DNA from 3 places in the Flavobacterium cupriresistens genome. Region 1 is predicted to be linked to each of the others. Evidence: riboswitches for the same ligand, from Rfam matches in the RefSeq annotation. Region 1 holds a riboswitch; each other region holds the start of a gene.
The links. Region 1 has a riboswitch for cobalamin ahead of LNP23_RS16765 (TonB-dependent receptor). Riboswitches for the same ligand answer to the same signal wherever they lie in the genome.

Region 2: linked by a shared signal. The riboswitch ahead of LNP23_RS00505 (TonB-dependent receptor plug domain-containing protein) and the one ahead of LNP23_RS16765 (TonB-dependent receptor) in region 1 are both predicted to bind cobalamin.
Region 3: linked by a shared signal. The riboswitch ahead of LNP23_RS09250 (PKD-like domain-containing protein) and the one ahead of LNP23_RS16765 (TonB-dependent receptor) in region 1 are both predicted to bind cobalamin.

Annotation. Positions count from the first base shown of each region.
Region 1 is NZ_CP087134.1:3,959,641-3,962,928, forward strand. Features, by position in the region: gene LNP23_RS16765 (TonB-dependent receptor) at 1-1,703, opposite strand, end outside; cobalamin riboswitch at 1,821-2,026, opposite strand; gene LNP23_RS16770 (NAD(P)/FAD-dependent oxidoreductase) at 2,641-3,288, opposite strand, start outside.
Region 2 is NZ_CP087134.1:101,328-104,615, reverse strand. Features, by position in the region: gene LNP23_RS00505 (TonB-dependent receptor plug domain-containing protein) at 1-1,347, opposite strand, end outside; cobalamin riboswitch at 1,375-1,582, opposite strand; gene cobC (alpha-ribazole phosphatase) at 1,646-2,188, opposite strand; gene LNP23_RS00495 (adenosylcobinamide-GDP ribazoletransferase) at 2,173-2,970, opposite strand.
Region 3 is NZ_CP087134.1:2,072,741-2,076,028, reverse strand. Features, by position in the region: gene LNP23_RS09255 (hypothetical protein) at 603-935, opposite strand; cobalamin riboswitch at 1,150-1,384, shown strand; gene LNP23_RS09250 (PKD-like domain-containing protein) at 1,506-2,639, shown strand; gene LNP23_RS09245 (hypothetical protein) at 3,149-3,288, opposite strand, start outside.

The DNA.
Region 1 (3,288 bases):
GTATAATCTCTGCTTTCAGAATAGGTATAAGTCAGATTGGCGACTAAGTTTAGTTTGTTAAAATGAGTTCCCATATTCAGAACAGATTCGACTCCTTTTCCTTTAACTTGTCCGATATTGGTCATCATCCAGCGGAATAAATTTCCGGTTGGTGCTGCTACGATCTTATCTTTGGTATTGGTATAATAACCGTCAACCTGAATCGAAAAGGCATCAAAAAAACCTTTCCCTACAGGCAAATTGTAGGTAAAACCAAGGTCGTACTGGTTCATATATTCCGGTCTCAAAGTACTGGAGCCAACCATGGTGTAATACAAATCATTAAAAGTGGGCATTCTGAAAATACGTTTTGCAAACGCTCTTAGATTAAAATCATGTCCTTTAAATGGAGTGTAACCCAAAAACAACGCAGGTGTTACTTCTGTTTTATCCGGAGCTTTTGCATTGTAGCGGACCTCTTCTTGTACATGCGTGCCTACAAGACTTCCCAAGACTTTAAGTCCTCCAAGTCGGTACGAACTGGCAAGAGAAACTAAGGCCGTATAACGTTGTGGATAAGAAAATAAGGTTTGGATTCCTTTTCTTGTTGCATTTAATCGGTTGTATTGCAAATCTGTGGATAATGACACATCCCACGTTGGCGTTATACTGTACATATTAACAGCGGAGAAATAGATTTCCTGTTGGTAGTAACTATCGTCGGATTGGGCGCCTTCGGTTACTGTTTCTCCTAAAATTTTGGTCGTATCTCGAGCAACATAATGTGTGTAATCGTAGCCGTATTTTGCTCTGGCCTGAAATTTATACTTCTCGCTAACTTCTTTCACTAAGAAAGCCTGAGCGAAAAAATTCTTATCATATTGCCTGAAACCGTCTTTGAACTTATTCGCCACAATAGCTCCCGGTGCTCCCCTATCTGAATCGTAATAATACACCTTGGCATCCCAGGAACCTTTATTTATTTTCCCGTAAAGCCCTGATTCTACTCTTAAAGCTTCAATATCACTGTTCATTCGGGTCGCTGTAGTATCATAAGCCAAAGAACCATCCTGATTGTTTCTGGTGTATCTGTATTTGTACTGCCCATTAGACTTGATGTATTCCGAACTTACACTCATGCTTACTTTATCGCTCAACTTCTGTTCCCATCGGAATGAAGGATTGATATAGTTGATAGACATCGTTTTGTAACGTACTAAAAGATTCGTTTTTTTTGTGCCTTCAAAAACAGGTCGTTTCGTTCTTAAGTAAATCGTAGAAGCCGCAGCAAAGTCTTTGGCAGATTGAAATATTTCGCTTTTTTGTCCGTTGTACATGGTTAAAGATTCCATGTCGTCTAAGGAATATTTCCCTAAATCTGTAACTCCGTTTTGTGCATTACCCAGTTGAATTCCGTCATAAAAAACACCTACATGATGGGTTCCCATATTACGTACATCAACCGTTTTAAGGCCACCAAGTCCGCCATAGTCTTTGATTTGGGTTCCTGCAAAATACCGTAGTGCGTCGGCAACGTTATGACTGGCCAGGTTTTCGAGTAATTTCCCTGAAAGCGTTTGTACGGGAATTACCTCCTGATAGGGTTTTGATTTTAAGATTACCTCCTTTAAAACCCGTAAACTGTCCTTTTTTACCTGAGCTTGAGGTAAAAACGGGATCAATACAATAAAAAAGAATACAAGCGTTTTTGTGGTATTATGCATCACTGATTTTATTAAATAAACTTTCAGAGATGTAAATAACAAGAAGCAATAAGACACATTCCGACTATAAAAATAGCAGGGAATATTCTTGTTCTTCAACTTTATACCACGAAAGTCTTAAACTATGTGATTATGGCAGGTCTCCTGACTTATTCTATCTTTAAATCAGCCTTCCCATCGCTGTAGCAAACAGTGGCATTAGAAACGTTTAAAGACTTATATAGAACTTACAGTAGCGGGTCTGCTCAGGATTTACACCTGATTCCCTTTTAACTATTCTCTAAAAAAACTTAGAAAAATAGACCAAAATCTGCGGCAAATATACAATTATCTTTATAATATTAAGAACTATTTAATACAATTGCTCTTACCCTAATAAAATAAAAACATCTTCCGAGTGAAAAGACTTTTAATTACTGGTATCTTATTGAATCCAAATAAGTAGAAAACAACAAAAAAAAATAAAACCAAAAAGCCGAAAACGTAAGTTTCCGGCTTTTTAAATTTTTGGAATTTGGAATTCACATTATTGTCATTTCGACGAAGGAGAAATCACACACGCTGAGCACGCACTGTATGGAATATTGGATGTAATTTCTCCTTCGTCGAAATGACGAAAAAAACAAATTAGCGTTTGGAATTTGGAATTCAGACTATTCATTTCTAGGTACGAGAAATCACAATAGTATTTTCGCTTAAGAAAGGAAAATCTTTGTCGAGTTACGTGTGTGATTTCTCCTTTGTCGAAATGACAAAAAAAGGGGCTGAAATTCCAATACTAAAATTCCAAGTTCCATACTTCTCCCAAATGTCACCCTGAGCGAAGTCGAAGGCTTATTCCCGAAATCGCCTATCTTTTAAACATAATGCCTCTAAATTCGAAATGACAAAAAAAAACAAATTAGCGTTTGGAATTTGGAATTTCAAATATTAAATTTTAACTCCTCTTATCCGGTCTGATAATCATTCTCAAAGACTGATCTCGTGCAAAATAAGCCACCATCCAGTTCCAGAACGTATTCAGTCTGTTTCTATAAGTAATCAACGATATTAAGTGTATAAACAACCAAATAATCCAGGCGAAAAATCCTTTAAAATGCCATTTTGGACTTGGTAAATCTACTACCGCTTTATTTTTCCCTATAATAGCCATCGAGCCTTTATCGTTGTAAGTAAAAGCTTTAAGAGGTTTGTTGTGAACCATCGCTTTAAAATTCTTAGCCAGATTTAACCCTTGTTGAATGGCAACCTGAGCTACCTGAGGATGCCCGTCGGGGAATTTTTGATCTCCGGCTAAAATAGCAGTATCGCCAATGGCATATACATTTTCAAGACCATTCACTTTATTGTATTGATCCGTTGCCATACGTCTGCCACGACCATAACTTTCTGTTGGAATACCCTCAAAAAGTTTAGCCGAAACACCGGCTGCCCAAATTAGATTTTTGGTCTGAATCGTTTCTCCGTTAGCAAAATGAACGGTATCATTAATATAATCGGTAACACGGCTGTTTAGTTTTACTACAACTCCCAGTTTGGTTAACGCTTCTAAAGTATCTTTTTGTGAAGCTACACTCATTGGAGC
Region 2 (3,288 bases), 1.9 Mb from region 1:
GTAATATGCAGTTACAGAAAGAGTGAAATTTTTTGTAAAAAACTCATTGCCAATTTCACCTTGATAAGAAGTTTCAGGTTTCAAGTCAGGATTACCGCTTCCTTGCCAAAATAAGTCATTGTAAGTGGGCATTCTGAAATTCTTTGATGCGTTTAATTTTATACGATAAAAGTCTGTGAATTGGTATCTTGTTCCAAAAGAAAAAAGAAATGGATTTCCGTAATTGTCGGTTACTTCTTGACGAATACTGGCGGTATAATCCCATCTGTCCGTTACTAAATGACGCAATAACAAACTGGCAGAACCGATTTCTCTTTTTACATTATTAATACTTGAACCATATCCTTTATTTCGAGTGTAATCGATAATAGCATTTAATTTGATTTTATCATTTACATCAAAGGCTAAATCATATTTTAGAATAGAAGTCTCAACTTTTCCATAGGTAAAGAGTTCCGAATTAATGTTTCCAAAATACTTATAAGATTCTCCAATATGAGCAGCTCTTAACTTAGAAGTAAAACGATCAAAAACACTTTCCCATTCTAAAAGATTACGGGTGTTAAAATCATTGTATTTTGCTTTAGTATCACTTGGAGAAGTGAGTGAGAAGTGACGTTCTGAATCGTAAAACTGACTGTATAATTTTAAGGTGTTTTTCGGATCAATTTTATATCCAAATGAGGTATTCATACTAGTATTATAGTACGCACCATTTAGATTTTTTTGATCGATTGTTCCCGGATATTTAAAATCATTTTGAGAACTGTTTCTGGAAATACTGACTTGAAGACTGTACTTTTCTGATGCTATGGCAGCACGGTAATTTGCGCTGTAGGTGTCAAAACTTCCACCGCTAAAAAACAAATGATTAGAGAATTGTTTTTTGAAACTCAAATCATTATTAAGGTGAATACTTCCGCCGATAGCGCCACTTCCGTATAAAATACTTCCCCCTCCGGCTTTTACGGCTATGGAATTAAAATCACGTGTCCCGATCGTATTAAAGTCAGTTTGACCTAAAAATTGGGAATTAATATTGATTCCGTTCCAAATGACTGCGGTTTGTGCGCTGGTTGTCCCTCTAAAGGAAGGTCCGGAAGTCATTCCGAGTCCGTTTTCTTTAAAATAGATAACCGTATTGTAATTTAAAAGAGAGGTTAAGGATGATTGATTTCTGTTAATTACAGAATCATTCAAGGTTTGAACAGATTGTGTGCCCGAGTATTTTTTAAGATTGGTGTCCGAAACAATCACTTCTTTCAATTTTGTTATAGAATCATTCTGTGCCAAAAGGATCTGACACAATAAGAGCAAACAAAAAGACAACCGTTTTTTTAAAGTCATAATTTCTAAACTCTTGTTCCCGAGAGTTCGATATTAGTTACAAAGGCAGGTCTCCTGGCTCGCGTCTTGTTGTTTACCTTCCCATTCGCCAAAGCGAGCAGTGGTTTTGTAGTTAACAACAAGCATTCATTTCTGAACTAAGCTTACAGTTGCGGGTACAGCTCAAGTTTTTACTTGATTCCCTTTTTAATGTGCTAAATAAATCAGTAACACAACCTTAAATTTTTTGCAAAGATAAAGTTAAAATTATTGAATTTTCAAATTTGGTCTGTTTTTTATGTGAATTCCTAAAACAAATTTACAGCTGTAGGTTTATTTTGACGACTTGTCCAAAATCGACTTTATTCTGAAAAGCATCTTTCAGCGGGAGTGAAGTATGGTGGCAAAGCAGGCTTCTGATGACTCCTGCATGGGTAACAATAATTATCGGTTGGTCTGCTTTTTTTGAAATTTGCTCTGATAAAAAAGCACCGGTTCTGTCATGTAATTCAATAAAAGATTCTCCGTTTGTAGCGTGAACAGTCACAAAATCTTCCATCCACGGATTAAGTTGTTCGGGTAGAATGTCATTCCAGTTTTTCATTTCCCAATCTCCAAAATTCATTTCCATTAGTCTTTTGTCTTCCTGGTAAGAAATGGTTTTGATTTCGTTTTGAATGTGTTTTGCTAAAATTACACAGCGTTGTAAAGGGCTTGAGAAGAGAATCGCTTCTTGTGGCAATTGTGAAATGATATTTTCAAAAATAAGTTCAAAAGGTTCTGCTAGAGCGACATCAGATTGTCCGTAGCAAATGCCCTTTTCGCAGATCGTTTCGGTATGACGTACTAAATAAATTTCCATATCAAAAGAAGCGCTAAATAATAAACAACTTCACACACCTGTTGCGTAGCTCCCAAGCAGTCGCCCGTATAACCGTCAATCCATTTCTGAAAGTAACGCGCTAAAAAATAACGGGTCAAAAAAACAGGAATTAAAACCAAAAGAATCTGGTATTTGAAATAGGAAAGCACAAGTAGAGGGACTAATCCAAAGAAAAAGGAACCCAAAATTTCTTTCCAGGTATTGCTTTTAGCAATGGGTTTGCTTTTACTTGAAGCATCATCACGCGAATACTCATGAGTGAAAATGATACTAATCGCTGCCAAACGACTCAAAGCATGAGCTGAAACAAATAATAAGAAAATTTGAAAAAGTGCTGTTGAATCCTGAACTTGAAAAGGTGCTATAGATTCTGAAAGCAGTTTGAACTTTAATAAAAAAAGCAAAACCAAACCAATGGCACCATAGGCACCAATAGCGCTGTCTTTCATAATGAGTAGTATTTTTTCCTTGGTCCAGCCTCCGCCAAAACCATCACAAACATCTGCAAAGCCATCTTCATGAAAAGCTCCTGTAGTTAATATAGAAGCAATAAAAGCGAGTATCACAGCTGTTTCTACCGACAGAAAAAGAGAAAAAAAATAAAATGCCAAAAAGGAAATACTTCCAACAATCCAGCCTATCAAAGGGAAATAGCGTGTTGCTTTATTTAGATAATCGGGATTATGATCAATGTTTTTTGGACATGGAATCCGGGTGTAAAACATGAGCGCAGTGAAGAATATATGGAGTTCTTTTTTCATTGGTAAGAGTATGTAGTTATTTGGCTAAAGCCAGTTTGATTGCTTTCATGAAACCAACATCTAAAGATGTTGGCAATTGAATCTGTACAAAGGCTTTCTTTTTTTGAAATTAATGTTTTTCTGAATTTTTAGTGGATTTCTATTTGGTGTTTTTTGTAAAATTATAGTAAAAGAAAAGGTTATTTGTGATTTGAAATGTTTTTATTGAATTGCCTCCAGATTTATCTGGAGGTTATCAAGTTTAAATTAAAAAGGGTTTTAGTCAAATTTTATGCATATAACTATTTGAGATTCTATTTGTCTTTACAGTGCTATAAA
Region 3 (3,288 bases), 1.9 Mb from region 1:
ATAACAAATATTTGGACAATTTGTGCTTTCTTCATTTACTTCTTTGAATCACCTGGCTGGTTTCATGGGTTCGAAGTTCTTGATTTTTACCTGAACAGTTGTTGGATTTCCGGGGCAATTGGAGTGATTTTAATACTATTAAGATTCTTTTATTTTAAAAACGATAAGAAGAACAAATTAAGTTTAAGTTTTCTTTATTGCTTTTTCGGCATTTTTAATCTGCTTTTATTTGCACTGTTTTTAATACTTGCTCTCTTTGAAATTACACACGGCGGTTTTTTAGACCTGTTTTTATTTGTCAATCCTATTACTGCAGTTTTTATTCTTTTTGATATTTATAAAACGGTAAAGTCGGACGACTCTAAAAACTACAAAATCATCAAATAAATCCGTTGGATACAATTAATTTTAGCACATAGATTACTAAGCAATAAAAATACGCAATTTTTCTTATCTCTCTTCCATTTGTCAGGCTGAGCGGAGTCGAAGCCCCTTTTACCTAACCAGCCTTCGACTTCGCTCAGGGTGACAATAACTCATAAAAGAACCTTTAATTGATATCTAGAAGGCGTTTTTATGTGTACTAAACTAATCCTATCAAATCAATGATCAGCATTCAAACGAAGTTTATGTACTTCATCGAACAATTCCATTTCATCATCCGGAAGAAGTTTTAAGGCCATATCGAGCAAAGTCGCTATATCTATTTCCTGCTCAGACATACTATCTGATAAATAAGGATCCTCATTTTTAAGTACACTAATACTTGCTTTAAGTAAAGTAGAAACCATTAGGTTTAATTCGCTGTAAGAAGATACTTTTAGCGCTACTTCAAACGAATTATTTGTATTGTCCGGTTTTAGTTTTGTAAAATACCCTCCCTTGTTCATTACTTCTAAAAGTGATACGAACGGTTCTGTGTGTTGTGTTTTCATGTTTTTCCATTTTAATTCAAATTTGACATTATATTTTCTAAAAACGGTTATCATATAAGATACCCAAGAATTATTTAACAAATTTTTCGTACAAAAAAGCACGTAAGCAAAGCAAATTGTCGTAGAATATGGGATGCGATTTCTCCTTCGTCGAAAGAACAAAAGACGCTTATTTTTTTTTGAAATTAACATTAAAAGCACCAAAGAGTTTATTTACATTTGTACGCGCAATGGTTCAACTGCATTTTTCGGTGTAGTTGATTAAAAGGGAATTAGGTGCAAATCCTGAACAAGCCCGTTACTGTAAGTTTCATGCAACATTTTGACAGATTGCTGTTGATTTTTCAAATCTTCAAAATCTAATCTTTTGCCACTGCATTTTTAGAAATGTGGGAAGGTTGCTCAAAATGGAAACAAGTCAGGAGACCTGCCACTGCTTAATAGTTTAAAGTTTTCGTGGAGCAAAACTTTAAGGCCGGACACAAACATCAAATTCAAATTTGGTTTTCGTTTTCGTTTTTTTCGCTTTTAAAGCAAAAACAAGAATAGAAAATAATACTCTTTTCGTTTATGAATAAAATTTTAATTGCATTAGCCACAACTCTATTCCTCACCGGATGTTCCAAAGATGAGACACCTTCCGAAGTGGTATTACCGGAAGTAACATTTGATGAACCAACAAATGGTTTTACAATTGATAAAATGCAATGGTTTCACCTCCAGCCTAAACTTAAAAATCCGGATAACGTGACTTATACCTGGCTGTTAAATGGAAAAATAATTGCGACCACACTTGATCTAATGTACGTGTTTGCACAAGCCGGAACCTATAAAATTGACTTTAGAGTAAAAAACAATTCCGGTGAAATCTTTAAAAAAATCACCGTTAATGTAAATGAAAAAACCTATCTGAACGGAGTCAAAAATGTCTTTGAATTCTTTCCTGCTCCCGGGCAATTTACAAATGCGCTACCCGAAGCAACTGTAAAAGACACTGACGAAACCATGCGAAAAAAAGCAGAAACGACACTTACAACAGGAAGCTTGGTAAGTCTTGGCGGATTTGGAGGTTATATCGTAATGGGATTTGACCACACAATTATCAATAAAGAAGGCAACGATTTTATTGTCCTTGGAAACGCGTTTAGCAATTGGGCCGAACCCGGTATAATAATGGTTTCCAGCGATGTAAACAACAACGGAAAAGCAGATGACGAATGGTACGAAATTGCAGGTTCAGAGCACAATAAACCAACGACCATCAAAAATTACGAGCTGACGTATTACCAACCCAAAAGTGAACCTGAAAACCCATCGGAACCCAATTACATTCGTTGGACTGATAATCAAGGGCAAACGGGTTATATCTCTAAAAATGCTTATCACAGCAATCCTTTCTATCCAACCTGGAAAGGCACCAGCATTACCCTAAAAGGAACTTTCTTAAAAGCCAACCTATTCGATAAATCCGGAACAGGCACGTATTGGGTAAACCCCGCCTACGACTGGGGCTATGCCGACAATTGGTCCAACACCGATGAAAAAGCCCAAATCGATATCAATTGGTCCGTAGATAAAAAAGGAAACCCTGTAAAACTACAAGGAATTAACTTCATCAAAGTCTACAATTCAAACCGTGCCGAAGGTGGATGGCTAGGGGAAGTTTCTACCGAAGTTTCTGGTTTTAAAGATTTGAATTTATAATAGCTTCAAGCTATTGGTTTATACGAGAAACCATCGTGAACTTTATATAAAACCTAGCGCTCTTTGTGGTTATTTTATAGATCATTTGTCTGCTGTTTTTTAACCGCAAAGAGCGCTGAGTTTTTCTTTTTCACGCAGATTTAGCAGATTGAACAGATTTTTTATAAGAGGTAAACAGATCAGCCTAATCTGCTAAATCTGCGTGAAAAAAAATAGGTACAAAATTTAAAAGGATTTACTATACTATAATTAAACTTCGCAACCCTTGCGGTTAAGCCTACACAAGAATCTATATTCCATAAAAAACATACATAACATGTGTGATTTCTCCTTACATCGAAAAGACAAGCATTACGCAGCAAAAAAACATAACCAACAAAATAATTCGTGCCAATTCGTGAAATTCGTGTCAAACATTTTTCTTTGTAAAGCACTAATCCTCCTCTATGAAAACAAAAAAAAGACCATCTCAATAGACAGTCTTCCGTATTTTTACTAAGTAAAATGACCTAAGCCATAAACAAAGCATACTTATTATAATCGTACAAAACCTTATCGTAAGGCACTAATTTAGGATTTATTACTTCAGAAGAAGCATCAAATTTAATCCCGTTATGTTTTCTGAACAAATAGATCTCTTTCAGGCAAT